One region of the Bacillus sp. FJAT-27231 genome, then DNA from elsewhere that is predicted to be linked to it. Evidence: predicted binding sites of a transcription regulator. Region 1 holds the regulator's gene; each other region holds the start of a gene.
The links. The regulator Rex, encoded in region 1, represses fermentation and respiration genes when NADH is low (regulators of the CRP and FNR family bind a similar motif). The targets are predictions, from matches to a motif close to TTGTGAAATATTTCACAA.
Positions count from the first base shown of each region.

Region 1 (10,924 bases):
AGATGGGGAACGGATCATTGGTGAGCATATGACTAATTTAAATAAAAATCATTCTTTACGAGTGATGCCAGCTATTCAGGCATTAATGAATGAATGCGAAGTAAAGCCGGCAGAGTTGGACAAAATAGTAGTTGCGAAAGGTCCCGGTTCTTATACAGGTGTGCGCATTGGCGTAACGATTGCCAAAACGTTAGCTTGGTCCTTAAAGATTCCTTTAGCAGGAGTGTCAAGTCTCGCTGTTTTGGCGGCTTCTGCTTATTTGTACCCGTCTTATATTTCTCCTATTTTTGATGCCAGACGCGGCAGAGTATATACCGGATTATACCGCTTTGAGGATGGAAAGCTAGTCGCCGTGGAGGAAGATCAGAACATTGCTTTGACAGACTGGTGCAGCCAATTGAAGAAGTTGGATCGAGAAGTTCTCTTTCTCGGTGAGGATGTTCACCTGCATGCGGAGTCTATACAAGAGATAATGGCAGATCAAGCGCTCTTAAAAGGAGGCCTTGCAGCTTCACCACGGCCGTCCGATCTTGCCCGTCTTGGCTTACATGAGCCAGCTGCCGACCTTCATTCTTTTGTTCCTAACTACATCCGTTTGGCAGAGGCAGAAACGAAATGGCTGGAACAGCAGAAGGCGGAGAAGTAAATGAGTGGAATGACTGTCCGTCTTATGACGGTTCATGATGTAAATGAAGTATATGAAGTTGAAAAGAGCAGCTTTACTACACCGTGGACAAAGCAATCTTTCTTTAATGAACTGAACAATAATTATTTTGCGATTTACCATGTAGCTGAATATGAAGGGAAGTTAGTAGGTTACTGTGGCATGTGGCTTGTACTGGATGAATCACAGATCACCAATATTGCCATTCTGCCGGAGTATCGAGGCCGAGGATTAGGTGAGGAATTACTCGTTGCCGTTATGAATGCGGCTAGAAAGAGAGGAGCCTCCATTATGTCATTAGAAGTACGGGTGAGCAACGAGCCTGCTCAAAATTTGTACAAAAAATTAGGATTCCAACCAGGTGGAATCAGAAAAAATTATTATTCCGATAATCAAGAGGATGCATTAGTAATGTGGGTGAGGTTATGATGAAAAAAGATATCTATATATTAGGGTTAGAAACAAGCTGTGATGAAACGGCAGCCGCTATTATTAAGAATGGCCGGGAAATCGTCGCTAACGTTGTTTCTTCACAAATTGAAAGCCATAAACGATTCGGTGGAGTTGTCCCTGAGATTGCCTCCCGCCATCACGTAGAACAAATTACGTTAGTGCTTGAAGACACTTTACAACAAGCGAATATGACTTTTGATGATCTTGATGCTATTGCCGTGACGAAAGGACCCGGCCTCGTTGGAGCTCTTTTAGTGGGAGTCAATGCAGCAAAAGCGTTAGCCTTTGCTCATCAGCTGCCACTTATCGGTGTTCATCATATTGCTGGCCATATATATGCTAATCGCTTGATCAAAGAGTTTGCTTTTCCATTGCTGGCGCTTGTCGTCTCTGGCGGCCATACAGAGCTTGTGCTGATGAAAGAACACGGTAGCTTTGAAGTCATTGGGGAAACACGTGATGACGCAGCAGGAGAAGCATATGATAAGGTAGCACGCACATTAAATTTGCCTTATCCCGGCGGTCCTCACATTGACCGGCTTGCAACTGAAGGAGAGCCGACGATTGATCTTCCTCGTGCATGGCTTGAAGAGGGGTCGTATGATTTTAGTTTTAGCGGCTTAAAGTCAGCCGTTATCAACACTCTCCACAATGCCGAGCAACGAAATCAAGAATTGAAGCCAGAAGATGTAGCGGCTAGCTTCCAGCAAAGCGTGATTGAGGTGCTCACGGCAAAAACAATCAAAGCAGCGAAGGAATATCAGGTTAAGCAGGTGTTATTAGCTGGGGGTGTGGCAGCTAATCGAGGGCTTAGAAAAGCTCTAGAGGATCAGTTTGCTGAATTAAAGGATATTGAATTGATCATTCCGCCGTTAAGCCTTTGTACAGACAATGCAGCGATGATTGCAGCGGCGGGCACAATTTTATACGAACAGGGAAAATTTGAGGATTTGGCTATGAATGGTTATCCAGGATTGGATATTGAACAATCATAAAAGTGAATCGCTAACAAAAATTCAAAAGGACTGGTCTCTTGTGAGGGACCAGTCCTTTGTTTTGTTCACAAACTGTGGATAGTTTGTGAATAAGTTAATTATGTTGTGGAAAAAACTTTATTTCTGTCGATGAAAATCTGTGTGTTTTGTGGACAAGTCCAATTAATTTTGTGGATAGTGTGTAAAAGTAAATTAGAACCCCAAAAATAAGCATGTTATTTTGTGTATAACTCTGTGTATAAAAAGTGAAAAAAATAACTTATTCTTATTATTTCTGTTCTATTCATGAAGAGTTTCCCACTCCTGCATAAGTTTCTCAATTTCTGATTGACAAGATTCCACCCTTTGCTGAAGCTCTAAAGACTTTTCATGGTCTTGAAAAACTTCCGGCTGGCAAAGCAGGTCTTCTGCTTCCTCTACTTCCAACTCCAGACTTTCAATTCGTTCTTCTATTTCCTCAATACGCCGGCGCTTCTGCCGTTCTTTTTTCTTTTGTTCCTTGTCGCTGTAATAGTTAGACGAATCGGCTGGTGTTGTTTCTTCTACCTTTGGCAAAGCAGTTTTTTCAAGTTCGGCCAGCTCTTTTTGTTCTTGTTTTTTAGCGACATAGTAGTCATAATCGCCAAGATATTCCGTCATGCCGCTACTGGACATTTCAATTACTTTTGAAGCGATGCGATTAATGAAGTAGCGGTCATGAGAAACGAATAAAAGGGTACCGGGATAATCGATCAGCGCATTTTCCAACACCTCTTTGCTGTCTAGATCCAAATGGTTCGTTGGCTCATCTAGAACAAGGAAATTAGATTTCTGCATCATTAGCTTAGCAAGGGCCAATCGTGCTTTTTCTCCGCCACTTAACGCATGGACAGGCTTTAGGACATCATCGCCCGAGAATAGGAAGTTGCCAAGAATCGTCCGGATTTCTTTTTCATCACTAGATGGGTAATCATCCCACAATTCATTTAACACCGTTTTATTAGACGTTAAATTCGCTTGTTCCTGGTCATAATATCCAATAGACACATTTGCTCCGAGAGAAAAATTTCCGGCTAATAACGGCAATTTATCGACAATGGTTTTAAGAAACGTCGATTTTCCTGCCCCGTTTGGACCGACTAGTGCCGTGCTTTCTTCTCGTTGGAGGTATAGATTAAGATTTTTGGCGATTACTTCTTTGTCATAGCCAATCGCTAAATTATTTACTTTCAATACTTCATTGCCACTTTGTTTTTCAATTTGAAACATGATATTAGCAGATTTTTCGTCACCATCGGGCCGGTCTATCCGTTCCATGCGCTCAAGCTGCTTGCGTCGGCTTTGGGCTCGTTTTGTTGTGGAGGCCCGGGCAATATTGCGTTGAATGAAGTCTTCCAGCTTGGCTACTTGCTCTTGCTGTTTTTCAAACAATTTCATGTCACGTTCATATTGTTCTGCTTTTTTTGTTAAGTACTGACTATAGTTTCCATGGAACTTTTTAATGTGCTGCCGGGAAATCTCATATACCTGATTCACGACTTTATCAAGAAAATAACGGTCATGGGACACTATTAAAATCGCTCCGCTGTAGCCTTGCAAATATTGTTCAAGCCAAGAAAGCGTATCAATGTCTAAATGGTTCGTCGGCTCGTCCAGAATAAGAATATCTGGTTTTGTTAATAAAAGCTTTCCGAGAGCCAGTCGCGTTTTTTGGCCGCCGCTTAAAGTGGAAATTTTTGTTTCGTAATCGAAGTCGCTAAAGTTTAGGCCATGCAGAATAGAACGGATATCTGCTTCAAACTGATAGCCGCCAGATTCCTTAAATTCATTTTGCAGCAAATCGTATTCTTTTGTAACCCGTTCGTACTGGGTCGCATCCTCATATACATTAGGATCCGCCATCTGTTCTTCTAAGCGGCGCAGCTGTTTCTCCATAGTGCGCAAATGTGAAAAGACCGAAAGCATTTCATCCATAATCGATAAGTCCGATTCAAGCCCGGTATTTTGGGCAAGGTAACCGATCGTTACGTCTTTGGGTTTTAAGATATTTCCGGAATCATAGGAAAGAATACCAGCAATTATTTTTAAAAGAGTCGATTTTCCTGCCCCGTTTCTGCCAACGAGGGCAATCCGATCTCTTGTTTGGACTTCAAGTTTAATATTGGATAAGACCATTTCTGCTCCAAAGTATTTCGTAAGCTGTTGCACCTGCAGTAAAATCATTCTTCTCACCTCAATTTTCTACTTATTAGTGTAGCTGATTCTATAGGCATGGGCAATTCTCTTTCACCTTTATGGATGATAGAAAGGATCATAAAGTTCAAAGACAAGCCGTGCAAAATATTGTATGATGGAAGAAGTGATTGAATCAAAAGGTTAAAGAATGGAGCAGCAAGCGCTGGGGGTATAGACATGAACCATGATTCATTAAAGATTCCACAGGCGACGGCCAAGCGTCTGCCTTTGTATTATCGATTTATCCAAAACCTGCATTCTTCTGGTAAACAGCGGGTTTCATCTGCAGAATTAAGTGAAGCGGTTAAAGTGGATTCAGCAACGATTCGTCGTGACTTTTCTTACTTTGGCGCACTTGGCAAAAAAGGCTACGGCTATAATGTCAGTTATTTACTGTCGTTTTTTCGTAAAACGCTTGATCAAGATGAGGTAACAAACGTGGCTCTTATTGGAGTAGGGAATTTAGGTACCGCTTTCTTGAATTATAATTTTATGAAAAATAATAATACGAAGATTCAGATCGCGTTCGATGTAGACGAGGGAAAAGTAGGCTCGGTGATTGGAGATGTCCCGATTTATCATATGGATGATCTAGAAGAGACGCTGGGTTCAAAAGAAGTGCCTGTAGCCATTTTAACGGTTCCGGCAACGGCAGCACAAGGCATTACAGACCGTCTTGTTGACTGTAATATTAAAGGAATATTGAACTTTACACCCGCAAGATTAAATGTCCCGCCGACGCTTCGGGTACATCATATTGATCTAGCGGTTGAATTGCAATCCTTAGTCTATTTTTTAAAGAATTATCCGGAAGCTTCAGAAGAAAAGTCAGAATAGAATTATGCCGAAAAATCGGTTATGATGAAGAAAAGGAGGTGCTGCATAAATGGGATTAAGTGTAGGTAGTATCATTTTAATTGCCGGAGCAGCCATATTGATTTTTGGACCGAAAAAACTTCCCGAGCTTGGACGCGCAGCAGGCGATACGCTAAAAGAGTTTAAGAATGCGACAAAAGGGCTGGCAGAAGACGACGATAAACCAGAGGATAAGAAAGACCCTCAGTAAGGTTAGGATGAATGACAATGAGTCGACAAGACATGACAATATATGAACACATCGGCGAATTGCGAAAACGGCTCATTATAGTAATCGTTTTCTTGTTCCTAGCTATGATTGCCGGTTTGTTCTTAGCTGAGCCGATTATCCGTTATTTACAGCATGCGGACGAGGCAAAGGAATTAACGATGAATGCTTTCCGTGTGACAGACCCTTTGAAGATTTATTTTCAAATGGCATTTGTGATCGCTTTTATATTGACTAGCCCAATGATTCTTTATCAGTTATGGGCTTTCGTTAGTCCAGGGCTGCTGGAAAAAGAGAAAAAAGTAACACTCAGCTACATTCCGTTATCGGTTGTCTTGTTTCTCGCTGGGATTTCCTTCTCTTATTTCGTGCTGTTTCCGTATATCATTCATTTCATGATGAAGCTATCTGGAAACCTGCACATTGAGCAGGTTATTGGCATTAACGAATATTTTCAGTTTTTGTTTCAAATTACGCTTCCATTCGGCATTTTGTTTCAGCTGCCAGTGGTCACAATGTTTTTAACAAGGCTTGGTATCATTACACCGATGTTTCTTTCACAAGTCCGCCGTTATGCGTATTTTATCTTGCTTGTGGTAGCAGGTGTGATCACACCGCCGGATGTAATATCGCAAATTATCGTAATGATTCCTTTGGTGATTCTCTACGAAATTAGCATTTGGATTTCAAAAATCAGCTATAAAAAAACACTGCAGGCAGAAGTAGAAGCAGGAAATACAGAATGAAATAAGGCTGTCCCACAAAAGAGCCGAACTTCCGCAAGGAGCGGAAGTCAGCTTTTGAAGGAACAGCCTTATTTTTTTTCGCTGCTTTTCAAGCGAAAGTGCATAAAGATTAAGCGAATGCCAGAACCAATGTCCATCGTTGCCAGCAGAATGAGCAAGTACGTGAAAAAACCAAATCCGCCCGTGTTCACATCTTGAATCGCTAAATAAGTAAAGAACGCACCAAGGATCAAGTAGAGGATCCCAGTCGTTAACGGTGATTGTTTCATCTAATTCCTCCAAAATCTAAAGCTGTGAGCTTAGAAAAGCCAAGTAGCAAAGCTTTGTATTTGTTCTGCTTCTTTCATCATCCGCTCTAATTCATCCGCATAAAAATATTGTACAACAACGACCAAGGAATTCATGGCAACATGGGCGAATATAGGAACAAGCAGTCTTTTTGTTTTTACATATAGAAAAGCAAAGGTAAATCCCATTGATGAATAAAGAATAATATGTTCGGGTTCGGCATGGGCAAGGGCGAAAATAACAGAACTGATTAAAGCCGACACCCAAAACGGGAACTTTTCATACAAGCTGCCGAAAATAATCTTTCTAAATACGATTTCCTCTAGGATCGGTCCAAAAATAGCTGTAGCAACCATCATAAGAGGTACAAGCTCAATAATGTGAATGATGGTCTCCGTATTTTCAGAGCCCATTTCAATGCCTAAAGCGGTTTCGATCGCAATTGCAATCCGCTGGCCGAACAAAGCTAAAAAGACACCAGCAATGGCCCAAAAGGCAGATTGTCCTGCTGGCAGCGGCGCCATTCGCTCAAGCCGGCTGTTTCTAGCATCTTTCCGTAAAAGAAGCAATACAATAATCAGGGCAGCCATGAAGCTGAAGACGAGCCAGTAGCCGGGAATAAGCTTTTGCAGCGTTTGCGGTTCACCGCCAAGGGCAAGTCCCGCTTTAAATATAAGCAGAGGAGCCACCAAGCCTGTCAGTTGCATTAAAATGTAAACAATTAGAATATAGCCATATGTCTTCTTCAAATGAAAAGAGCTCCTTTATAATAAAAGTGGAAGCGCCTGTCCAGCCGCGACAAGCATATGTCGAGCTGGCGGAGCAGCGTTTTTCAGCCGCACAGCCGGATTAACATATGACCTCGAGCGGCTAGGCGCTGGAACTAGATAACCTTAAAAGTGAAAGCGTGCATTTTTTAATTGTATAGCATTATGGTCAATGGACAATCATGATATGGGCCGCCAAATTGCTAGCGAACCCATCTTTTATAATGCATAGGGCTCAAAGAGTATTTTACTAATAAACAGTTCATCATTCAAACAGAAGCGATTTTCAGTATTTTATTCCATTTGAAAAATGATTTGTAAAAAAAATTACTTCACCCTTGCAAAAAAAAATCATTTTATTTATTATATTAATTGGGTTAGCACTCTTCAGTTGAGAGTGCTAATAAATAAAAATATTACATATATTCCAAGGAGGTTGTTTCACTTGTTAAAACCACTAGGTGATCGCGTAATAATTGAGCTGGTTGAATCAGAAGAAAAAACAGCCAGCGGCATTGTGCTGCCAGATTCAGCGAAAGAAAAGCCGCAAGAAGGTAAAGTTGTAGCAGTAGGCAGCGGCCGTGTGCTTGATAACGGCGAAAGAGTAGCTCTTGAAGTAGCTGTTGGCGAGCGTATCCTTTTCTCTAAATATGCTGGTACAGAGGTGAAATACGAAGGCAGAGAATTATTAATCCTTCGTGAAAGCGACATCCTTGCTGTAACAGGTGAATAATAAACGAATACTTAATGATTAAAAATAATTCAAATAACTGGGGAGGTTTTTCATATGGCTAAAGAGATCAAATTTAGCGAAGAAGCACGCCGCGCGATGCTTCGCGGAGTAGATCAACTAGCGGATGCTGTAAAAGTAACTCTTGGACCTAAAGGACGCAACGTGGTTCTTGAGAAAAAATTCGGTTCACCGCTTATCACAAATGACGGTGTAACGATCGCGAAAGAAATCGAACTGGAAGATGCATTCGAAAACATGGGTGCAAAGCTTGTTGCTGAAGTAGCAAGCAAAACAAACGATGTAGCAGGTGACGGTACAACAACGGCGACTGTTCTTGCACAAGCGATGATCAGCGAAGGATTGAAAAACGTAACAGCAGGCGCAAACCCTGTTGGCGTACGTAAAGGGATGGACCTTGCTGTTCAAACAGCTGTGGAAGCTTTAAAAGAAATCTCTAAGCCAATCGAAGGCAAAGAGTCAATCGCACAAGTTGCAGCGATTTCATCTGCTGACGAAGAAGTTGGCCAATTGATCGCTGAAGCAATGGAGCGCGTAGGCAACGACGGCGTTATCACAATCGAAGAATCAAAAGGATTCACAACAGAGCTTGACGTGGTAGAAGGTATGCAATTCGACCGCGGCTACGCTTCTCCATACATGGTAACGGATTCTGATAAAATGGAAGCCGTTCTTGACAATCCGTATATCTTAATCACAGATAAGAAAATCTCAAGCATTCAAGAAGTACTTCCTGTACTTGAGCAAGTGGTTCAACAAAGCAGACCTCTTTTACTCATCGCTGAAGATGTAGAAGGCGAAGCTTTGGCTACACTTGTAGTGAACAAGTTACGCGGTACATTCAATGCTGTAGCGGTAAAAGCACCTGGATTCGGTGACCGCCGTAAAGCAATGCTTGAAGACATTGCTGTATTAACTGGCGGTGAAGTGATCACAGAAGATTTAGGTCTTGACCTTAAATCTGCGAACATCACTCAACTTGGACGCGCAGCAAAAGTTGTCGTTTCTAAAGAAAACACAACAATCGTTGAAGGGGCAGGAGACTCTGCTCAAATCGAAGCTCGCGTAAACCAAATCCGTGTTCAATTAGAAGAAACTACTTCTGAATTTGACCGTGAAAAATTACAAGAGCGCTTAGCGAAATTAGCTGGCGGTGTAGCTGTGATCAAAGTTGGAGCGGCTACAGAAACAGAATTAAAAGAACGCAAGCTTCGCATTGAAGATGCATTAAACGCAACTCGTGCAGCGGTTGAAGAAGGAATCGTTTCTGGTGGTGGTACAGCCCTTGTGAACGTATACAACAAAGTATCAGCAGTAGAAGCAGAAGGCGACGTAGCAACGGGTGTGAAAATCGTTCTTCGTGCGCTTGAAGAGCCAATCCGCCAAATCGCGTTCAACGCAGGCCTTGAAGGATCTGTCGTTGTGGATCGCTTAAAACGCGAAGAAGTCGGCATCGGCTTTAACGCAGCAACTGGCGAGTGGGTAAACATGATCGAAACGGGTATCGTTGACCCAACAAAAGTAACTCGTTACGCGCTTCAAAACGCAGCATCTGTTGCTTCTATGTTCTTAACAACTGAAGCAGTTGTTGCTGACAAGCCAGAAGAAAACGCTGGCGGCATGGGTATGCCTGACATGGGCGGAATGGGCGGCATGATGTAATCTTTAATTGATAAATGTTTGATTTATCAATGGTTACAGCATCCCCAAAGGTGTTAGTATATCTAGAAAATCACATTAATTTTAAAAACGTGTGATTTTAATTAAGAAAGCACTCCATAAAAATTTATGGGGTGCTTAATTTATTTTGATAATCGATAAGGCATCATTATATAAATAGGTTACTTTTCTTCGATGCATCTTTCTCCATCTAGTTACTATCGTGATTTCTCCAACTATTTTTAACATATAAGTATTTAGTTAACCGGGTGAATATATCAAGTTTGACCCGGTGTTTCTGAATACGGAAAAGAACTCTCCACAAGATGCGCATGACCTGATGGCCCATTAGATAAAGATTATATTAAATAACGAGAAGCGATTGAAAAGCAGAAAAGTGGGATTAACATGTAATCCTGTTCCTAAACCCCTATTGCACGAATGACAAACCATGATTAGGAGCAACGGCGTAGAGAGTGAGGGGGAAGCTGTGGATTAAATTTTCCCTTTTCTGTTAATCTAGCCATCTACTTTGCGGGGTGGAGATTAAAATTGACAAAGGCATAGCCCTCATCATTGTAAGGAATACCTAAACGAGTAATAATTTGTTCTTAATCTTGCTTATGTCTTCTAAAAAGTTCGATGTTCGATTCATCCACCACAATTTTTCGTCTGGAATTATTTTTATTAGGCAGAAGTAATTGATATTCCTTAGTAATGTTTTTCGAATTATAGTACGTTTTTGTGATATGGATAATATTTTTATCAAATTCAAACCTATAAATAGATGGGGAGTTTGTTTTGATGTATTCAATTCCCTCTTTATTCATTGTGTAAATGTTTGGAAGTTTCTTAAATATATAGGGGTTAGAAGGTGGATATCGTCGCTTACAAAGCAAATGGAAGTGAGCGAAAAAAAATGCTCAAGAATAGCTCCCGCGTTCTAGAACACTAATCATTTAGGTGAATATCCTAGTATGGGAGGTGTTTCATATGAGAGACTCAATCAAGCGAATAGCTCAACAGTTTATCGTTTCACACTATCCTGAGGCAGATATAGCCTGGATAGGTGGAAGTGCTGTTTATGGAAATTTAACAACAGAATCTGATATCGACTTAATTATAATTGATGAAACAGAAACACCAAGACTTGAATGTTATCACTTTCTTGGATGGAAAATAGAAGCATTTATTTATACGGCTTTATCTCTAGAGTTTGAATTTCAAATAGCAAGAAATACAGGGATGCCCACCATCATTAAAATGTGTGCCGAAGGTCTACTTGTAGAGGATAAACAAGGTG
Region 1 is NZ_LFZU01000001.1:292,485-303,408, forward strand. It holds gene tsaB (tRNA (adenosine(37)-N6)-threonylcarbamoyltransferase complex dimerization subunit type 1 TsaB) at 1-646, shown strand, start outside; gene rimI (ribosomal protein S18-alanine N-acetyltransferase) at 647-1,093, shown strand; gene tsaD (tRNA (adenosine(37)-N6)-threonylcarbamoyltransferase complex transferase subunit TsaD) at 1,093-2,112, shown strand; gene AC623_RS01510 (ABC-F family ATP-binding cassette domain-containing protein) at 2,392-4,314, opposite strand; gene AC623_RS01515 (redox-sensing transcriptional repressor Rex) at 4,504-5,163, shown strand; gene AC623_RS01520 (twin-arginine translocase TatA/TatE family subunit) at 5,213-5,392, shown strand; gene tatC (twin-arginine translocase subunit TatC) at 5,410-6,156, shown strand; gene AC623_RS01530 (YdiK family protein) at 6,225-6,425, opposite strand; gene AC623_RS01535 (CPBP family intramembrane glutamic endopeptidase) at 6,456-7,193, opposite strand; gene groES (co-chaperone GroES) at 7,657-7,944, shown strand; gene groL (chaperonin GroEL) at 7,999-9,624, shown strand; gene AC623_RS01550 (nucleotidyltransferase domain-containing protein) at 10,615-10,924, shown strand, end outside.

Region 2 (10,924 bases), 820 kb from region 1:
ATGAGAAAACAAAGCGTCGCCCGATGATCCTTCCAATCATTATGGAAGTTTAATTCAATCATCTACTATTTAAGGCTGCCTCTTGCCATACACGAGAGGCAGCCTTTTTATTTCCCTATAAAAAAGATGCAGCACGCAGCTGCATCTTTAGGTTTCATCCGAGCTGAATAGCCGGAAGTTCTTTATAGGTAATATATTTATACAAATGGAACGATTATATCGATACTTCCATTAAGCATTCATTACTTTTTGTTCGAAACGGTTAATATCTGAGTCAGCACCGATGACGATCAAGATGTCTCCCTCGGCTATCTTTTCATCTGCTTGCGGAGACACAAAGATCTCTCTTCCTCTTTTAATCGCAACAATGTTAATACCATATCGTGCACGGATATCTAAATCGATTAATGAGTTTCCTGCCAACACTTTATTCGCTACAATTTCCATAATAGAATGCTCATCAGACAGCTCTAAGTAATCAAGTACATTATTAGAAATCATATTATGGGCAATTCTCCGTCCCATATCCCGCTCTGGATGGACAACGTGATCGGCTCCAATTTTTCTAAGTACTTTTTCGTGATAATCATTTTGCGCTTTTGCGGTAACCTTTTTCACACCAATTTCTTTTAACATTAACGTTGTTAAAATACTGGACTGAATATCATCACCAATTGCTACGATGACGTGATCAAAATTACGGATACCAAGACTTTTTAACACCGATTCATCCGTTGTATCAGCTACAACGGCATGTGAGGCAATAGCAGCAAATTCATTGACTCGGTCCTCATCCACATCGATCGCCATTACTTCCATTCCTTGCTCTGAAAGCGCCCGGCATATACTGCCGCCAAAACGACCGAGACCTATTACGACAAATTCTTTTTTCACGTACATTCCCCCACTAGTTCATCGAAGTTTCATTACCTGACCATTCTAACACAGAAGATAACGCTATACGATACCTATACTTATTGTTTTTTCCCTTTTACATAGTCCGCATCAAACAGGAATAGCTTCATCAGCAAGTAAAGGGATGGAATTAGCAGCAAGAGCCCTAGTATGAACACGATCACAAGCGCCATCGCCATTGTTTCGTTTGTGACACTCTCATGCAAGATAACATGCGGATATAAAATATAAGGCAAATGGGACGCACCATAACCAAAAAAAGCAAAGAAAAATTGCAGCATCACCATAATAAAAGCCGTCCCAAAATGTTTTCTTACATAAATTAAATACGATGCCATCATAAAGCAAACAAGAGACATAGCAAACATCCACCAATACCCACTAACAGCCTTTTGAAAATGCTCAGGGTTATGTTCCCGGAGGGACACAAACACGAGCAGACTCGCCAGGATGGTTGGAGGACTCCACAATAAAGCAAATTTACGAAGAATAGCTCTCGCTCCCCTATCATTTGCCCGATCTGCGTAGTAAGTTAAGAAAGTAGCGCTAATAAACAGAACAGACACGATAGACAGCGCGACTACACTCCAAGAATAAGGGCTTGTAAGCAGCTCTTTTGCCAAAAATGTCACCTTGTTGCCTTCCACGTTAAGAAATCCACCTTCAGAAATCGTCAAAGCAGTCGAAAGTGAGGCGGGAATCAATAAACCCGTCGCTCCGTATAAAAATAAGTAAACAATATTATTTTTCGAACCGTAATTGTTAAAGGCGTAGAAAGACCCGCGTATAGCCAGCAAAATGATCGCTATACTGCCAGGAATAAGCAGGGCCGTTCCGAAATAATAGGCCGTACTAGGAAAAAAGCCAACTATTCCGACAAAGAAAAAGACAAAAAAGACGTTTGTTACTTCCCAGACCGGCGATAAATATCTGGAGATTAAGTCATTAATTAAATGGTCTTTTTTCGTTATTTTCCCATAATAAGCGAAAAAGCCGGCACCGAAATCAATGGACGCAACGATTAGATAACCATATAAAAACGTCCAGAGAACTGTAATACCGAGAAGTTCTAAATTCATGCCTCTTATCCTCCTCTATTTATTCAAAGGTTTGGGAAACGTTTTTCCAGTTCGGCTTCTGCCGGCGTATTCTTAAACATACGAATTAATACGATGACACAAAGTACGCCAAGCACTAGATAAAGAAGAGCAAACAAAATAAACGTAAGCCCGACTCCGTCACCAGTAGTGGCCGCTTCCGATACTTTCATATACCCTCTCAATATCCATGGCTGACGTCCTACTTCCGCATAGATCCAACCGAATTCAATCGCAAGCATCGCAAGCGGGCCAGAAGCGGTAATCATCCATAGCAACGGTTTGTTTAACTCGTTAAACCGTTTAATTTTATCCATTAAAATATAAACACCTGAAACGGCGAGAACGAAGAAACCGATTGAAACCATCAGATCAAACATGTAATGAATCCATAATGGCGGACGCTCATCTTCTGGAAATTCATTTAATCCAATGACTTTCGTATCGAACGAGCTGCCAGCTAAAAAGCTTAAAAATCCCGGGAGACGAATTTCATTTTTTATTTCATTGTTTTCGTCAAGCGTACCGAACAAAATTAAATCGGCATTTTTTTCTGTCTCGAAATGCCATTCTGCAGCTGCCAGCTTCTCAGGCTGTTTTTCGGCCAAAAACTTAGCTGATATATCTCCAGCAACAGCAGTCAAGATAGAAAAAATAAAGGTACAAATCATCGTCAGCCGCAAAGCTTTTCTTTCATACTGACTGCGTTTTCCTTTCATAATAGCAAAAGCAGCGATGGCTGCCAGTACAGCAGCAGCAGTCATGTAAGACGTAGTTAATACGTGAAAGACTTTAGATGGAGTAGCAGGATTAAACATCGCAGCAATCGGATCAATATTAACCGCTTTTCCATTTTTCAATTCAAATCCTTGCGGCGTATTCATGAATGAGTTTACTGTCGTAATAAACAAAGCTGACGCAGAAGAGCCGATCATCACGGGAATTGTTAAAATCCAATGTGTCATACGGTTTTTAAACCGATCCCATGTGTACAAATAAATGCCAAGAAAGATCGCTTCAAAGAAAAAAGCGAATGTTTCCATAAATAAAGGCAAAGCAATGACCTGTCCAGCCACTTCCATGAAACTCGGCCAAAGGAGCGATAATTGAAGGCCAATAGCCGTTCCCGTTACAACGCCTACAGCGACTGTTATCGTGAAGCCCCGGGCCCAGCGCCGTGCTAACAATAAGTAATACGGATCATTTCTTTTAATCCCAATAAATTCAGCGATCGAAATCATGATCGGAACCCCTACACCAATCGTAGCGAAAATGATGTGAAATGCTAATGTCATTGAAGTCAACATCCGGCTGAGCATGACACTATCCAGTTCCATACAGAGCCCTCCTTATTTTTACATCTTCAGTTTATTTTTCCTATTCACTCTATTCTAAACGCTTGGCCCAAGGAAAAGTCCCTTTCTTGATGAAGATTTTGTGACTTTTTTCACAAACTCACTTAATAAAAAAACCAGCTCATTAGCTGGCTTCTTTTATTATTGGGCATTTTTCTCCATTTCATCTAACACGCGATTTACACGTTTTTCGAGCATTTTCATGCCGCTGCCTCCAGCTTGGAAATGACGAAGATTGCCATCTTTATCAAATACGTAATAAGCAGGAACATATTGATTTTCAAATGCTTCTGTTAATTTATGCTCGCTGTCTACGAAAATCGGCTGTGTAATTCCATGTTCTGCTGCCACTGACTTAATTTCTTCTAAATTAAGGTCATCTTCAGAACGAGGCATATGTACAGCTACGACATTAAGCTTGTCACTGTATTCATCACGGAATTCATTTACTTTTGGCATTGCTTCTTTACATAGATGACAGCTGACAGACCAAAAATGGATAAGTGTTGGCTTTTCTCCGACTAGCTCATCTTTCGTTACTTCACCGTTCAACCATTCAGTTGCACCTTGTAATTCTGGCATCGGTTCTCTAAGTTTCATTTGAATAGCCTCCTTGTTTCTAAAAAAGGCCTAACAAGTAAGTTAGGCCTCTAAATTTATTATGCTTAATGATGTCTCCGCAAAGAAAGATTACAGAGTTTTTTGGCCTGGCTTCCAGTTTGCAGGGCAAAGTCCGCCTGTTTGAAGCGCTTGAAGAACACGAAGAGTTTCATCTACATCACGGCCGATATTGTTGTGGTTTACTACTTGGTATTGAAGCTCGCCTTCTGGATTGATGATGAATAATCCGCGAAGTGCAACTCCTTCTTCTTCAATTAGTACGCCATATTCACGAGCTACAACATGGTTTGTGTCAGCAGCTAATGGATATTTAAGATCGCCAAGACCGTTGTCTTTGCGGTCAGTGTTGATCCATGCTAAGTGAGTGTGGATAGTATCTGTAGAAACGCCGATTACTTCTGCATCAAGATCTTCGAACTCATCATAACGATCAGATAAAGCAGTGATTTCTGTTGGACATACGAAAGTAAAGTCCATTGGGTAGAAGAATAATACTGTCCACTTGTCGTTTTTCATGTTTTCTTCAAGACTTACTTTTCCAAACTCCTTGTTAGCTAATACTGCTTCCATTTCAAAACGTGGAGCTTGTTTTCCTACCATGCGTTCTGCCATCGCTAAAATCCCTCCAAAATTAAAATTCATTATAAATGAGAAAGTAAAAGATTATTCTCAATTACTTCCCTGATCACATTATTATTATAATAGATACAAGCATTACCGTCAACAGTTGTTTATAATAATTTTAAAAAAGAAATTAATATAAACGTTTAGTTACCCTAACTTAAAAATGCCCTTTACTGTTATTCCCTGCTGTTCTTTTTTTAAACGCTATCATTTATATCCAGTGTAACATGATCTTTCCTGACAACCAAATAATAACTTCTACAGCTGCTCTGAAAGGAAAGAACTGTTCTAATTTTCCCAAAAGCGAGCAGCAGGTGAAATAAAAACGCTTACTTCCAGCCAGTTAAGAAAGTGTATGAAAATATCTCGTCAGCGCTTCAATGCCGACTGTAATCGCTTCTTCATTTGGATTTAGCTTAGCATGATGAAGACCATAATCAGAACCTACCCCAAGCCAAAACATTAACCCAGGGATTTCTTTTAGCATATAGCCAAAGTCTTCCCCCGTCATCGCTTCTTTGCAAATAACGAGCTGAATGTCTTCTTGCTGCTCCATAAAAGATATAAAACGCTCTGAAACAGCAGGATCATTATTTACTTGATAGTAATTGCAGCCATAATCAATGGCAGCCGTGCATTCAAAGCCGACTTCAATCCCTTTTACAAGCGCTTCAATACGCTTTTTCACTTTTAACATAGATTCTGCAGATAACGTCCGAATCGTTCCTTCAAGGCGAGCGGTTTCAGCGATAATGTTTTGAACCGTTCCCCCTGTTAGCTTGCCAATCGTGACAACTGCACTATCCAGCGGATTGGTGTTTCGAGATACAACCGTTTGCAGCTGAGTAATTAAATGAGCCGCCACAACAACCATATCCTTTGTCTCGTGAGGAAAAGCCGCATGGCCTCCTTTTCCTGTTAAGTCAATAAATAATTCGGAGGTGTTAGCAAACAACATGCCTTCTTTTGTGGCAATCGTTCCGGCTGGATACTCAGGAGCAATATGCAGTGCGTATATTTCATCCGGCAGCCACTCACTCATCTCTTTACTCTCTATCATCGGTTGTGCTCCGCCAGGCCCTTCTTCAGCCGGCTGAAAAATAAAAAGCAGATCGGGATCAATTTCATGATGAACAAAATGAGTTAGCACCCCTAAAGCGATGCTCATATGGACATCGTGTCCACAGGCATGCATGAAGCCTGGATGGGAGGATTGAAAATCAAGGCCTGTCTGTTCCTCAATCGGCAGTCCGTCCATATCAGCGCGATAGCCGATCGTACGCTGCCCTGTTTTGCCTTTTATTTTGACTAGAATGCCTGTTCTCCATGTTTTGACTTCTAAACGTTCCTGAGGAAGAGAACGCAAATATTCCAAAATATAGCTTTGTGTCTTATACTCGTTAAATCCAAGCTCAGGAATCTGATGAAGGTCTCTTCGGATACTTATAAACGGACTGTATTCCATTTTTTCCACTCGCTTTCTTTAAGAAAGAAGCACGGGCTGCAGCCCGTGCTTCTTTCGGTTTCTCTTCCATGCTGCTTACAGCTTGCGTAACTCCTGCATGATTTCTGTTTTTGACTTTGTCTTATCGTCAATTTGCTTAATCACTCTTGCTGGTGCCCCTACTGCTACTGAAAACGGCGGAATATCCTCTGTAACGATCGCACCTGCTGCTACGACAGATCCTTGTCCGATTCTTACCCCTTCTAATACGACAGCATTTGCACCAATTAATACATCATCTTCAAGAACAACCGGCTGTGCAGAAGGCGGCTCAATTACTCCTGCTAATACTGCGCCAGCGCCAACGTGGCAGTTTTTCCCTACTGTTGCACGTCCTCCGAGCACAGCGTTCATATCAATCATCGTTCCTTCGCCAATAACAGAACCAATGTTGATCGAAGCGCCCATCATGATGACAGCATTATCACCAATTTCTACTTGGTCACGAATAATTGCACCTGGCTCAATACGTGCCTTAATTCCTTTTAAATCAAGCAAAGGAATCGCTGAATTGCGGCGATCATTCTCTACAACATACTCTTCAATTTTGCCTTCGTTTTGTTTGATCGCTTCAGAAATTTCTGACCACTCGCCAAAGACAACACCTGAACGGCCTTCAATAAATGTTTTAGCAGAAGCGCCAAAATCAATTCCTTCAAGTTCACCTTTTACGTATACTTTAACTGGTGTTGATTTCGTGCTATTGCTAATAAAAGAAATAATTTCATGTGCATCCATCATTTTCATGCTATGTATTCCTCCCACTCTTCATCTATACTGCGAAACAGCTAAAAAACTTTACTTCGCATTTCTTCTTAATTTATCAGAGTAAAGAACATTTCTCAAGAATATTTTATCTTTACTTGCACTCTTCCACTACTTCAAGAAATGCCTGAACCTGCCTTAGTTCAAAGGCAGCATCGTATCCAAGGAGCCATGTATCCCGGCGAAGAGGACGCTGTTCCTCATCAAGCAAAGGCAGCTTATATACATCTCCCTCTACTTCATCCAGCGTGATAGCTGGCAAAATAGCATACCCAATCCCATTAAAAGCCATTTGTTTACACGTTTCTATTTGGTCAACAATAATAGACTGTTTAGGTGCCATTTGAAATTGCCGATGCCACCACTCCTGTATTTCTTGGAAATAAGTGGAATCACTCTTAAATTGAATAAATGGCTTATCAGTTGTCAGGATTTCTTCAACATTCCGGATTTCTCTGTCTACTAAATAGAGACTATCTTCAAAAAGGTGAATTTTCCGGCCTTTCCACTCTGGCATTCCACGGATAATGCCAATATGCACTTCCCCCTCATAAAGTGCTTTAGAAATTTCACTGCTCCACCCCGTCATTAATGATATTTTGGCGTGGGGATACTTTTTCACAAAGCGCTTTAATACTTTCGGCAGCCATTTTTGCCCGACAATGGAGGCACAGGCGATCTTTAATGTACCGTATACCTCTGATTCAAGAGCTTGAATGTTTTCCTGTACCTTTTCTCTTTTTTCAACAACCTCTGCAGCAAACTGTACGATCATTTCTCCTGGCGGCGTCAAAGATAACCCTTTTGTCGACCGGTTGAAAATCTTTGTGCCCCATTCTTTTTCAATTGTTTGTAGCCGCTGTGACAGCGCCGGCTGTGAAACGAACAGACGCTGAGCTGCTTTTCTCATATTCATTTCTTCCGCTAAAACTTTTAATAGTTGAAATTCCGAAAATATCATACTGCTTCCCTCCAAACTACGAGTGAATCACTCACCCTTTTTTAACAGTAATAGGAAGAGAAAAGAAAACACAGCGAAAATAAGCACCACTACATAAACGGAATGTAGTGAACTCGATAAGCCTTCCTGTAAAACATGAAACATCTCATCCGAAAGCTTGCTGCCTTCCCCGCCAAGCAGCTTATTAATCGAATCGATGGACAAAGACTGGATTTCTTCATTAGGCTGCCTGTCCAAGAAAGCTTGCAGCCGGCCATTTAAAACCCCGCCAAGCAAAGCAGCCCCTACTGTGTTTCCTAAGTTTCTCATAAACATATTAGCCGCAGTCGCCGCTCCCCGCTGATCCCATTCTACCGAGTTTTGAATCGAAACGATGAAAGCAGTTGAAGTAAGACCCATACCGACACCGACGAAAAAGGAAGAAATAGCCGCCCACCAGGGTCCACTTTCCGCATTCATCAACACGAACAACGCACTGCCAATAATCAGAGATATGCCGCCGATTATTGTCGTTTTGCGATAACCGATAGACAAAAGCATTCTTCCTGAAAGCGTTGAAGCAATAGGCCATCCGATTGACATAGCGGTTAATGTAAACCCAGCAATCGTCGCATTCTCTTCCATTACACCTTGTACATAAGTCGGTAAAAAACTCGAAATCCCGATCAGCATAACACCCGTTGTAAAAGACACGATATTAGCGATCAAGATAGAACGAACTTGCCAAAGCTCAAAAGGCATCATAGGAGATGAAGTTCGCTTCTCTATCCAAATAAAGGAAATAAAGGTAATAACTGCTGCAGCAAACAAAAGGGCGCTCTCCCCAGATAACCAAGGAAATTTCACTCCACCCTCCACTAATAAAAACATGAGGCAAGAAATAGAAATTAAAAATACGAAAGTGCCAGCATAGTCGATTTCTGGTTTTTTCTTTTCAATATTTTCATGTAAAAATAATAGTAAGCCAGCAATAGCTAATAGACCTAACGGTAAATTAATCCAAAATACAAAACGCCAGCTGACGAATTCTACAAGCAATCCGCCAAGAGCAGGACCCGTCACTGCTGAGATTCCCCAAACACTTGAAAGATATCCCTGTACTTTCGCCCGCTCTTCTGTCGTATAAATATCGCCTACAATCGTGCTGGCAATCGGCATTACCGCTCCTGCACCAAGACCTTGAATCAGACGGAAGAAAATAAGCTGTTCCATAGAAGTGGCCAGCCCGCACAAAAAGGAACCGATAAGAAAAATTAAAATACCGATAATCAGTACAGGCTTGCGCCCAAAAATATCAGATAGCTTTCCGTAGATTAATACAGTGGCCGCATTCATTAATAAATATGAAGAAAATACCCAGCTATAAAGAGAAAAGCCGCCCAAGTCCGCTACAATAGCAGGCATCGCCGTAGAAACGATCGTTGCTTCAATGGCCCCTATGAACATAGCCAGGATAACAGCTGCTAACACAAATGGACGCTTCGTCACTTTTCTTTCCTTGTGAAGTGCATCGTTCAACTTCTATTTCCTCCCTGCAGACTACAAAAAAACCGGTCCATCATTAAAAGAAGCTCACATCTTTCCCATGCTTCTCTTAATGAAGGGAATCCGGCCAAAAGTAAAAATTGTAGTTTATTTAAGCTGATCTACATGATAGTTCAAATGTTTAAGAATGACTCTTCTCGTCAATATACCTTGGAATACACCTTCCTCATCTGTTACACACAAAAAAGGATGATTGATTAATAATCCGAGCGCTTTTCGAAAATGGTCATGGATCGTAAGCCATGGCTTATCAGTAGCCATCACTTCTTCTACTTTCATATGCTCTAGCTTTTCAAACTCAATTCTCTCTAATCCAAGAATCGCTTCCGTAATCATCGGTGAGCTAATTAATCCTTGAAGCCTGTATTTAGCATCTAATACTGGAATAGCTGTATATCCGCTCTTCGTTAAAATTAACAAAGCATGCTCTAAATTATTCCCAGGCTGCACGTGGGCAACTTTCTCGGCAGGAATAATATAATCCATAATATTCGTATGAAGGACATCTTTACTCTCGAAAGAAATCATCTGATTACTACCCCTTTACACTTTTCTGAGCGCTTTCTTCTTGTGGTTAGGCATCTCGCACTCCCCATTGTCCAAGGTACTTTCTTTGATTATAGCAAATCTTCCCCATACATTTCCATGACTCCCCAAAAGCCCCGCTTACACTTCGTTGTAAGCAGGGCTAGAATATCATTATTACTGCTGTTTTTCTTCTTGAAGAAGTTCGAAGATTTCAATGGCAGTCATATCGATGTCATCGAAAGGATACTTATTGCCCTTTCCATCTTTATCGTATACTTCCAATTCAAATGTATCTTTTCCTGGAAAGAACTTAACCTGGCACAGCGTTTTGCCGTTTACTTCAAACAACCGTTGCTGAACCTCTCCGTTTTCTCCGCCTTCTTGTAATGATTTCAATCGCTGAATAATGCCTGATAATTGTGACATAAAATGATTGGCTCCTTTCACCTTGCTAATTCGATATTTATTTTGGTTTTGACTGTCCCGTATCTGTTTGTTATAAAATAAATAGGCAAAAGAAATATACCATACATCTATTTTATATCCAACTATTTTATTTTTTATATTGTATTCAAGAAGAACAAAGGAGAAACCAAATGATGCCTGTTATTTTATATACCCAGCCTGAATGCCCCCCATGCCAAATCGTTAAACTATTTTTAAATGACCGCGGTGTTCGCTATGAAGAGAAAAATATTGCAGAGGACGAATCCGCAAAGCAAGAATGGAGAAATAAATGGAATGCTTCTTCTACTCCGACAACAGTCGTTCAAAATGAAGCGGTGAGAGGCTTCGATCTTGATGCTTTAACGAAATTATTAGAAAAACATGGAATGTAGAATCAAAAGGATGGGCCATAAGATTTTTCTTTCCATCCTTTTTTGCCGTTACATAGCCGGCAGATAAGGCAAGGACAAAAGGTAAAATCAGGAAAACACACTTTAAAGCAGGAACGATTAACCTGATGATCCAATACAAAACAATTTATAAATATCTCTGTTTCCATTAC
Region 2 is NZ_LFZU01000001.1:1,114,169-1,125,092, reverse strand. It holds gene rnjA (ribonuclease J1) at 1-53, shown strand, start outside; gene AC623_RS05325 (potassium channel family protein) at 232-894, opposite strand; gene AC623_RS05320 (cytochrome d ubiquinol oxidase subunit II) at 975-1,994, opposite strand; gene AC623_RS05315 (cytochrome ubiquinol oxidase subunit I) at 2,018-3,349, opposite strand; gene AC623_RS05310 (TlpA family protein disulfide reductase) at 3,509-3,967, opposite strand; gene ahpA (biofilm-specific peroxidase AhpA) at 4,058-4,600, opposite strand; gene AC623_RS05300 (N-acetyldiaminopimelate deacetylase) at 4,956-6,077, opposite strand; gene dapD (2,3,4,5-tetrahydropyridine-2,6-dicarboxylate N-acetyltransferase) at 6,153-6,863, opposite strand; gene AC623_RS05290 (LysR family transcriptional regulator) at 6,976-7,842, opposite strand; gene AC623_RS05285 (MDR family MFS transporter) at 7,870-9,288, opposite strand; gene cbpB (cyclic-di-AMP-binding protein CbpB) at 9,475-9,915, opposite strand; gene AC623_RS05275 (YkuJ family protein) at 10,090-10,341, opposite strand; gene AC623_RS05270 (glutaredoxin family protein) at 10,512-10,754, shown strand.
Region 2: the regulator Rex is predicted to act here: its motif matches at 3,448-3,465, upstream of AC623_RS05315 (cytochrome ubiquinol oxidase subunit I).

Region 3 (10,924 bases), 1.8 Mb from region 1:
ACTCCTAAATCCCGCACTGTCACCGGCTCTTTTCCGTATGTATAGCCGATGACAATTCGTCCTAGCCGCTCTTTTAAGTCTCTTAAATTGGCTGACAAACAAAGAACCGCCATGATTTCAGAGGCAACCGTAATATCAAAACCATCTTCACGCGGTATGCCGTGAGCGGGCCCTCCTAATCCGATTGTAATGTTGCGTAAGGCACGATCATTCAGATCAAGTACCCGTTTCCATGTAATTCTGCGAGGATCGATTTGCAGCTGGTTCCCTTGATGGAGGTGATTGTCGATCAAGGCGCTAAGGGCATTGTTCGCCGCTGTGATGGCATGGAGATCCCCGTTAAAATGAAGATTAATTTCTTCCATCGGCAGCACTTGTGCGTAACCGCCGCCGGTTGCCCCGCCTTTCATGCCCATTACAGGTCCGAGAGAAGGCTCACGCAATGCCACCATCGTCTTTTCTCCCCTTTGAGATAAAGCGTCAGCTAGTCCAACCGTTACGGTTGATTTGCCTTCTCCTGCTGGCGTCGGACTAATCGCCGTTACTAACACCACTTTTCCATCTGCTAGCTTTTTAGGCAGTGCAGACACATCGATCTTAGCTTTATACTTTCCGTATTGTTCAACTGCCTCTTCAGGGATGCCTGCAGTCTCGGCAATTTCCTTGATTGGACGCATTTGAGCTTTCTTTGCTATTTCTAAATCTGTTAACGGGGTTTGAATATTTGTCACATTTTTCCCTGCTTTCTTTTTCATTTATTATAGTCTGAAAAAATAAAAAAAGAACAGAAGTTTACTTGGTGGAAGCTCGATATAAAAAAGCAGCTGCTTGGGTACGAGTGACTTGTTGATCAGGCCCAAATGTGCCGTTTAAATTACCGAGTGCAATCCCGTTTGCCGCGAGAGCATCAATCGATTTAGCAGCCCAATGATCTTTTCTCACATCACTAAATGGCTTTGCCGGCTGTCCCTTTAAGTGAAAGGCTGTTGCCACTATACTTGCCATTTGGGCTCTAGTCAGAAGTTCATTCGGGCGGAATGTACCATCTTTGTAGCCTGTCATAATTCCTTTTTCATGTAAAAAACGAATATAAGGAAGAAATTCATTTTGTGCAGTTACGTCTTGGAACGCGGTTTGATTAGTTTCTTTATTTTTATTAAACTCCAATATCTGGGCGAGTATTTTAGCTGCTTGACCTCTAGTGATCGGTTGATTAGGACGGAATGTGCCATCTACATAACCGCTGATGTACCCTTTGTTAACCATAAAGTTAATTTCTTTATATGCCCAAAAATCAGCCTTTACGTCCGAGAAGGATAAAGAAGGCTGTCCATCTTTCACCCAATTGGCGATATCATGAATGAACTCTTCAGGTACATTAGCCGGGATATTGTATTCCGAGAAATTTGGTTCTCCTTTGTAGTTGACGAGCAAATGAATCAAATCAGGATATGTTTTATAACAAACATTATCTCGCTTTGCTAGGGCATTCTGCCAGTTCGTTAATTCCGAAGGTGGCACTTGCAGGTCCTTCTGGCCTTGCATAATAAAAAGGGGAACGTTTTGGCGGGCCGCTAATTCTGTTGGGATATAATCTCGAAGTTCAAACCACCAATACGGATCGCCTAATTGGAACTCTTTTGGAAGATGATCTTTTGAATAAGCCGGGTTGTTAATTAAAGCAATTTGCTGTTCCCAAAAGGCAAGGTTTGCTTTGAGTGCTTCAAGCTCTTGAGGAGATACTTGTTGTTTTTCCGCTCTTTTTAATGTTTCACGCTGTTGCCAAAGCATCAAATCCTGAAATTTGCGGCTTGGTCCTGCAACGATAATTCCTCCTTTGATCTGATGATGAAGATCAGCTTCTAAAATCCGCGGCAGAGCGTATCCTCCCTGGCTGTGGCCAAGTACGTAAATTTGCTTGCTAATCTCTGGAAGACCATGTAACAGCTGAACCGCCCGCACGGCATCGTCTACAGTTTCCTCTTGGATGCTCAGCTTCGGTCTCATACCTATTTTAATGTGGTGTTCTCTCGTCACTTTTTCATAGCGTAAGACAGCAATCCCTTTGTTGGCTAATCCTACTGCTAAATCACGAAAAGCTTTCGTTGAATTAAGTGATTCATCTTGATCATTCGTCCCTGAACCGTGGACGAGGACGATCGCCGGGAACGGCCCCTTGCCTGTTGGAACTGTCAGTGTGCCAGGGAGTGCAAATTCTCCTTTTCCAATCGTGACAGCACGTTCCTTATAGTTTTCCGCTTTTTCATAAGCTGGCTTTTGATACTGACTTGGAGGCGTATAAAAAAAAGGAATATAAAAATCATCAATATTCCCTGCTTTGTCAAAGTGAATAGTTACATCCATTGGAAACGCGGAACCCTCGTAGGTCATAGCAACGCTCGTATGTACACTGTTGACGGTTGTTTTTATCGTTAGCTGTTTTCCTAACTTTCCAAAGGGAGCTATTTTGGCCTTCCAAATAGCAGGAAGCTGTTCTTGTGAAACATACTTTTTTAAATTGTCATTAAGTAAGGAGTAAGCTTCTTCCCACTTCTCTTCTATCACAGCAGACATAAATAAATGTGCTTTCTCTTCAACCGCTACTTCCATATTTTTCTTTGCTATTTCCTGTGCCTGAACTTGAATGTTAACAGGCGCTGGCATAAAAGCTCCGGCTGTGCCAATAGTTGCAGCTAGCAAAATTGGAGCCACTCGTTTCCCCCTTCTTTTCTCCCCCATCTTATTTCCTCCATTCTCCTAATACAGTAAATTAATTTCAATTTAATAGTAATATAGAATGGTCCAACTGACAATTAATTAACGTAACGGAAAAACAGGGTTTATGTCAAAATACTAGCTTAAATTAAAAGGAGTGCCTATAATGGCACTCCTTTGAGGTTGTTGACAAACGCTTTCCTGTCTACAATTTAAAAAGAGTGCCTACATAGGCACTCTTTTTTTTACGCTTTTGCTACATATCCCAAACCATAGTTAACAATGTTCCAAATATAGTAACAAGAGCAATAATTAATCCGTAATAAATGTTTGTATAAATGGCTCCTTTATCCTTCGTTTCACCAGCATGCATAAATACAACGAGCTGAAGACCTGCTTGTACGAATGCTGTGATAAGAAGAATCGTCATTCCGGTAGCAAAAGACATGTCTAAGAAATAAACCAAGAGAGCCACTGCAGTCAATACCAATGAAAATACAAAGCCCATTACTTGTTTTGCCGGGAATAATTCTCTCATATTACATCATTCCTTTCATGTAGATGAAGCTGAAGATGAAGATCCAGACTACATCTAGGAAGTGCCAGTAAAGAGAGAAGATGAAAGATTTATTAGCTGTTTCTGGTGTCAACCCGCGCTTTCTAACTTGCAGGATGATAAATAATCCCCAGAAGAAACCGACTGTAACGTGCGCTCCATGTGTTCCCAATGTTGTTAATAGCATAGAGGTAAATGCACTAGTTTGTATAGCTGCCCCTTCATGTACATAAACGACAAAATCGTAAATTTCGACTCCTAAGAATCCTAGACCTAAAATTAACGTTACCGCGAAAAATGTTAACATCGCTTTTTTATTGCCAAGACGCATTGCGTGAATGCCAAGGCCGATAGTAAAACTACTTGCTAAAAGCAAGAATGTCTCAATCAATACTGGAGTGATTTCAAAAATCTCTGCTCCAGTAGGGCCGTTGCCTGTACGATTTGCCAATGTAAAGTAACCGGCGAAAAGCGTGGCAAATAGCATGATTTCGGCACCTAGGAAAATCCAAAAGCCTAAAATTTTTAACCGATTTTCTTCTGTACTATATTCGAGAGGAAGCGAGTGATCTATTTTCATTGATTAAGCACCTCGCAATTTTTCTTCAGTTTCTTCAATTTCTTTAACTGAAATGTGATGTCCGTGATCTTTTTCAAATGAACGGTGAGTCATGCAAGCAAAAATACCGATTGTTGCAAGGATTAACGGAATCCATAGAGAGAATACAAATGAGAATCCCCATACAAAGAAGATCGAGCTCATGATAAATGGCACTCCGCTATTATTTGGCATATGAATTTCTTTGTATTCGCCTTTGAATAACTCATGTCCGTTTTTCTTAGCATCCCATAATGGTTCCTCTGAGTTCACTTGCGGCTCAACCGCAAAGTTATAGGATGGAACTGGAGTATGAGTTGCCCATTCAAGTGTACGTGCATCCCAAGGATCGGCACTGATGTCTCTTGAAGCGTAACGCGTACTGTAGTAAACATTATAAACAAGTAATACAAAGCCTGCTGCAAGTCCTAGTGCACCAACAAAGGAGATCATATTTAATAGCCCAAAGCCAGTTGCTTCTGAATAAGTGTACATACGGCGTGCTTGTCCGTCCAAGCCAGTGAAGAACATTGGCATAAACGCAACAAGAGTACTAATAGCAATAATCCACGCTGTCAATTTTCCAATTCGCTCGTTCAGCATGAAACCGAACATTTTTGGCCAATAGTAAGTGAGGCCTGCAAGCATCGCAAAGACAACACCAGGAATAATAACCATATGGAAGTGAGCCACTAAGAACATTGTATTATGATACTGATAGTCCGCAGCTGACATTCCAAGCATTACCCCAGTCACCCCGCCAATTGTGAAAAGCGGAATGAAAAGCATTGAATAAAGCATCGGAGTCGTAATAACGATTTTCCCTTTCCAAAGTGTAAGCAGCCAGTTGAAGATTTTCACACCAGTTGGAACGGCAATCGCCATCGTTGTAATCGAGAAAATACTGTTGGCTAGTGCTCCCTGACCCATTGTAAAGAAGTGGTGAACCCAAACTAAAAATGAAAGAAGGGAGATAATAACCATTGACCAAACCATTGATTTGTAGCCGTATAGATTACGGCGGGCAAAGGTTGAAATAACCTGACTATAAATACCGAAAGCTGGCAGAATCAAGATGTATACTTCAGGATGTCCCCATACCCAGAAGAAGTTCGCCCAAAGCATATCCATCCCGCCGTTTTCAGTTGTAAAGAATTGTGTTCCGAATAGACGGTCCATTGTTCCCATTGCAAGCAACACGGTTAATACAGGGAAAGCAAAGATAATAATCGCATTCGTAATAAGAGAAGACCATGTAAACATTGGCATTTTCATTAATGTCATGCCAGGTGCTCTCATTTTAAGAATGGTCGTCATAAAGTTAATCCCTGTCATCAATGTCCCGATACCAGCAATCTGGATCGCGATCATATAGTAGTTCGTTCCGACAGATTCACTAAATTCATTGCCTGCCAGAGGGAAATAAGAAGTCCAGCCTGCATCAGGAGAACCCCCGACAACGAAAGAGATGTTAAATAACATCGCCCCCATAAAGAATAACCAGAAGCTTAAAGCGTTCAAACGCGGAAACGCTACGTCACGAGCACCAATCTGTAATGGTACAACAAAGTTCATAAAACCGATAATGAATGGCATTGCCATAAAGAGGATCATTACAACCCCATGTGTTGTGAATATTTCATTATAGTGCTGGGCATCCAGCAGCTTGCTTTCAGGAGTAGCAAGCTGGGCGCGCATCATGATCGCATCGACGCCGCCGCGGAATAACATTAACAAAGCAGAAAGCAGATACATAATACCGATCCGTTTATGGTCTACTGTTGTTAACCATTCACGCCATAAATATCCCCATTTTTTGAAATACGTTAAGCCGGCAACGATCGCAACGCTTGTAAGAACAATGGCAACCATTGAGGCATAAATCGCAGGACTTGCATGCGGTATGGCAAATCGATCAAAGAAATCCATACTTTTGTGACTCCTTTCAGGAATAAATTGCTTATCGTATAAGGCTTGTTTAATTGATTGAATGATTACTAATCTTAATGTTGCATGCTTTCATGTTCAGAATGCATACCATCCATGCTGTCATGCTCTGAATGTTCATTGGACTTCTCAGACTCATCAGATGATCCATGGTGATGACCCTCTGGAGCTGGTGAAAAATCTAAGTGAGTTCCAGTGTAAGTAGATTTTCCAAGGTGTCCTGGCTCTAGTAAATCATTAAATTTCTCTTCAGTAAGAGGCTTAGCTGTTTTCTTAACTTCTTTTACCCAATCATCAAATTCATCTTGAGGCATTGCTGTAACATCAAATGTATTTTCAGCAAATCCTTTACCGCTAAAGTTTGCATTTCGGCCCATGTATTCCCCAGGTTCGTCAGCCGCTAAGTGCAGCGTGGTCACCATATCACTCATGGCATATTTTTGTCCTCCAAGCTGCGGAATCCAGAAGCTAGTGATTGGTCCGTAAGAATAAAGTTTAAATTCAAGCGGCCGGTCTGTAGGTATATACAGGTAGTTAACTGTCTCGATTCCTTCCTCCGGATAACTGAAATGCCACTTCCAGTTAGAGGATGAAGCATAAACTACTAATGGCTCTTTATCTCCATATCCTTCAGGACGTGCCTCCACTTTATAGTTACTTTGAACAGATACAAAGGAAAGGTAAGCAACAATTAAAATTGGAATCCCCACACAAATCGCTTCGACAATCGCATTTCCTTCGATATGTGGTGGTTCATAATCCTTCGGTTGTTTGGAAGCACGATATTTGGTTAGCATAAATGCTAATAGCGCGAAAACAGCAATGACAATAAAGGACATAATTCCAATGGATAACATAATGTCTTTGGCTTGTGTCGCAGCTTGAGGTCCTTTAGGGTCGAGGACCAATAATCGATTATCGCAACCGGCAAGCACAGTAGCAATAACAAAAAGTACAGATAAAACAGGCCATTTGAATTTCATAACGTAACCCCTTTCTCCAAGTTTCAAAGAACCGTAGAACTACAAATTGTGAACATATTGTTAACTATTTCACAAAAGTTATTAGTGAGTTCAACATACGTTTCTCTATTTCTTATATCAATTTTTATCTTAGTACCATTGATATAAAAATACAATTGATATTACGCAATGTCACAAACTGTTCATTGTTATCATGGAATAAAAGGGAGTTTAAGGTTATTTTGTAATAGGTTGTGAAAAAAAGCAGAATATTGGCAGTAAAGTAAAGGATAAGAGAATAAAATATTTTGAAATAGCAAACAACAAAAGGGGATGCCTTACTATTAAAGAGAATACGCGGAGAATCCTTTTTATATTGTATTTTATTAAAGTTTTTTGGTAAAGAAGAGGATACTAAAAGGTATCCGATCAATAAAGCAGTCACAAATTTTTCAAACTTTTCTATCGTGCTCTCTGTATACTTGTTTTTAAAGCTGGCAAGACTATCTACTTTCCCCCTGCAAGCGTGAAATGTAGCTTGACAGGTTGAAGCAAGGACCACTTCCTTGCTCTTTAAACTTTCCGTTTTCTAATATTAATGGTAAGTGTTAACGAAATCATTGCTACGATTTTGCCAAATTCTTCAATGAAAAGCGGTACGCCAGTTGGCGTACCGCTTTTATGTGCAAGAGAGACGAATGGTTTGTACAGCCTGTACTTAATCTTCGACAAACACCTCATTTGTATGATGTGATTATTGAAAATCCCGTTTCTGGGTTAGTACGATCTGTGCCCAAAGCCATCACCCCATTGGAGTTTTCGTTCCTTGCCTTATTATAATAACCGGTATTTGCAGAAATATACCTTAAAACATTTATATTTGTTCAATCGGTTCCCTATCCATTTATTCACTTTATAGAAACGTTCTATTGAGACAAACTAAAAACAGCACAGCGAGCTCTGTGCAATACGCACTTCGGAGGGATGATCATGGGAAAAAGTAACAAGTCGAAACGTTTTGTTCAACAAGGCAAAGATTCTGTTGCGCAGCACGCTGAGCGTTTCCCGTACCGAATGACTTACTCTGAAGCAGAAGAAAAGCGCTTCTCAACTGAGAACACAGCAGATAATCCCGATGTGACACTTGGAGGCGTATGATGGGAAGAAATCCTTCAAAAACAAAAATGCAGCAATCCGGACAGCCCAAGCCGCTTAGTGGGTCTCACAAGGTAAAAAACAAGAATCACTCTAGGCAAAATCAAAACAGCGGACATGACATGTAACCGTTCGTTGTTTTGAATGATTTTAAGCAATGAAAGTGCCTCCATGCCGCTATTATCTTGATAGCAAGGTATGGAGGTATTTTTTCTTCTATTTATTTGAACCATCCTTTTTCTCTAGACTGAGAAATGGCTTCAATCCGATTTTTCACATGAAGCTTATCAAAGATTGTGGAAATGTAATTTCTGACTGTCCCGTTTTTGATTTGAAGCTCATCGGCAATTTCTTTTGTGTTTTTCCCTTTAGCTACGAGTGCGAGCACTTCTTTTTCCCGCTCTGTTAAAGGATTTTCCTCCCCATAAAAATCATCCATTAATTCAGGTGCGTAAATCCGCCTTCCAGCCATAATGCTGCGAATAGAATTAGCCAATTCTTCACTGGGGCTGTCTTTTAGCAAATAGCCACTTACTTTCGCTTTTAAGGCCCGCTGAAAATAACCGGTACGGGCAAAGGTTGTCAATATGATGACTTTGCAGCCGAGCCCTTTTAATTCTTCAGCTGCCTCCAATCCGCTTTTTCCCGGCATTTCAATGTCCATAACGCATATATCTGGCTTCAATTGTTGAACGAGAGCAATCGCTTCTTCGCCATTTGCTGCCTTGCCCACTACTTCAATATCCTCCTCAAGGCTAAGAAGAGAGCCCAATGCCCCAAGAAGCATCCTCTGGTCCTCTGCAATGACAATTCGAATCATGTTCATCTCTCCTTCTCCCTTTGTTTTACATCATTTGGTACGGTAATAATGAGGGTGGTGCCATGATCTGAATGAATATCTAAATAGCCATTAACAAATTCCAGTCGCTCTTTCATCCCTAAAAGACCATTTCCCGTTTCAAATGCTTGATCAACTGCAAGCCCCTCTCCGTTGTCTTTTACAGTGATGCGGATATCTTTTTCGGTTTGCTCCATTTTCACTTCACATTTGGTGGCATGACTATGTTTCACTACATTTGTGACGGCTTCCTTTAAACTCATACTTAAGATATTCTCCAAAAACAAGGAAACATTTGCCAACCTCGGGTCTTCCTCACCAACAAACTCAATTTGCGCCGCCTGGAGGATTTGCTTTACAAGGACAATTTCATCCTTCAAGCGAATGCCGCGCATAGAAGAAACCATCTTTCTCACTTCGTTTAAGGCCGTTCGGGCTGTTTGCTGTACATCCTTCAATTCATTTCTCGCCTGCTCCGGATCTTTCGCAATCAGCCTTCCTGCTAAATCGCTCTTCAACCCAATTAAAGATAGTCGCTGTCCTAATGTGTCATGAAGGTCGCGCGCAATTCTTTGGCGCTCTTCCATTTTGACAAGCTCAGAAATACGGTCATTTGCATCTTTTAACTGTTCCTCTAACTGCTCTTGTTTTTTTCGATTATAAATATTAAATGGCAGCAAGATGACGCTGATCCAAACGATGATAATAAAGGGAAGCTGCTTAATGAACAGCTGACTTTGAAGAACGAGATGGTAGTTAAAAGAAACAATCGTGCCAATTAAGTGGATGATATAAAGGGTAATAAATGCAATGCGATTTTTTATGTTGCCGTTGTAATAAGCGATATAAAAAGCAAAATAAACAAACTGGAACAAGATCGTCATCGTAATGGATATACCGATCAGAATACACGTCCATAAGTAGACTGGCCACTTTTTAGACAGAAAGGCCAAGCGGTAAGCAATGAAAAACAAAATAGTAAGCGTAATGCCGATCACGATTCCAATCGTAGAAGAATACTGGAAAATAAAATAAAAAGGCAATAAACTAAGTACGCTCCATATATAAGGAGAAATGCCGGAACCTTTTTGAAAGGTCTTGTACCTTCTTTGCATAATCAAAACCTCATTTTTATGGTAAAAGTAAATCTGTCTTTTTTAGTATAAAGGAATTCAAATAGCTCGTGAATCCTTTCCCTGTTGAAAAACCATGCTTTCACCCAATCTGATTTTTTCAGACAATGAGTGAAAACATGGTTTTCTTCCTCTTTTTTAGTTAAATTTGCAAGGCTCTTTTTTCTTTACTGCGAGCAGCTAATTCCTTTGCTGTCCGGAACGTAACAAACCTTTCACTCTGCTCATCCCATAAACGGAATTTAAGGGAGCTTAAGCTGGTTGCTAATGTGATCGTCGGTACATTTTGCAAAGGAGGCGTATGATTATGAGCTGCTTCTAACTGATAATTAGGCACGCGCGGGCTTAAATGGTGAACATGGTGAAAGCCGATATTCCCAGTTAACCATTGTAAAGGCTTCGGCAGCTTGTAAAAAGAGCTGCCTTCCACAGCTGCTTTCACGTAATTCCATTGTTCATCCTCTTTGAAATAAGAGTCTTCAAATGTATGCTGTACGTAAAAGAGCCAAACGCCGGCTGAACCTGCAATGAGAAAAATTGGTCCTTCTACTAACAGAAAAGCTTCCCAACCGACCGCCCAAATGAGCAGAGAAACAATCGCTGCAATTGCGATATTTGTGAAATACGTATTCAACCGTTCGTTCCAACGGGCTTCTCTGCGATTAAAACGGTTTTCAATCAAGAAAACATATGTTGGCCCTAAGATAAACATGACAAATGGATTGCGATACAACCGATAACCTAATCGCTGCCAGAAAGACGCTTCCATATATTCATCCACCGTCATAACCCAAATATCTCCTGTCCCGCGTTTATCCAGATTACCGCTTGTCGCATGGTGAACGGAATGATTATGCTGCCATTGGTTATACGGGAAGAAAGTTAAAATCCCTGTAATCGTTCCAACAATTTTATTGGCTTTTCTGCTTTTAAAGAAAGAGTAGTGACAACAATCATGGAAAATAATAAAGACCCTTGTCATGAATCCCGCACCGACTACGGCTAAAGCGAGTGTCAGTA
Region 3 is NZ_LFZU01000001.1:2,058,871-2,069,794, forward strand. It holds gene AC623_RS09605 (formate--tetrahydrofolate ligase) at 1-677, opposite strand, end outside; gene AC623_RS09610 (S-layer homology domain-containing protein) at 793-2,712, opposite strand; gene qoxD (cytochrome aa3 quinol oxidase subunit IV) at 2,972-3,253, opposite strand; gene qoxC (cytochrome aa3 quinol oxidase subunit III) at 3,255-3,851, opposite strand; gene qoxB (cytochrome aa3 quinol oxidase subunit I) at 3,855-5,798, opposite strand; gene qoxA (cytochrome aa3 quinol oxidase subunit II) at 5,873-6,799, opposite strand; gene AC623_RS21450 (hypothetical protein) at 7,352-7,510, opposite strand; gene AC623_RS21745 (hypothetical protein) at 7,769-7,936, shown strand; gene AC623_RS09640 (small acid-soluble spore protein P) at 7,936-8,061, shown strand; gene AC623_RS09645 (response regulator transcription factor) at 8,154-8,753, opposite strand; gene AC623_RS09650 (sensor histidine kinase) at 8,756-9,886, opposite strand; gene AC623_RS09655 (fatty acid desaturase) at 10,047-10,924, opposite strand, start outside.
Region 3: the regulator Rex is predicted to act here: its motif matches at 6,857-6,874, upstream of qoxA (cytochrome aa3 quinol oxidase subunit II).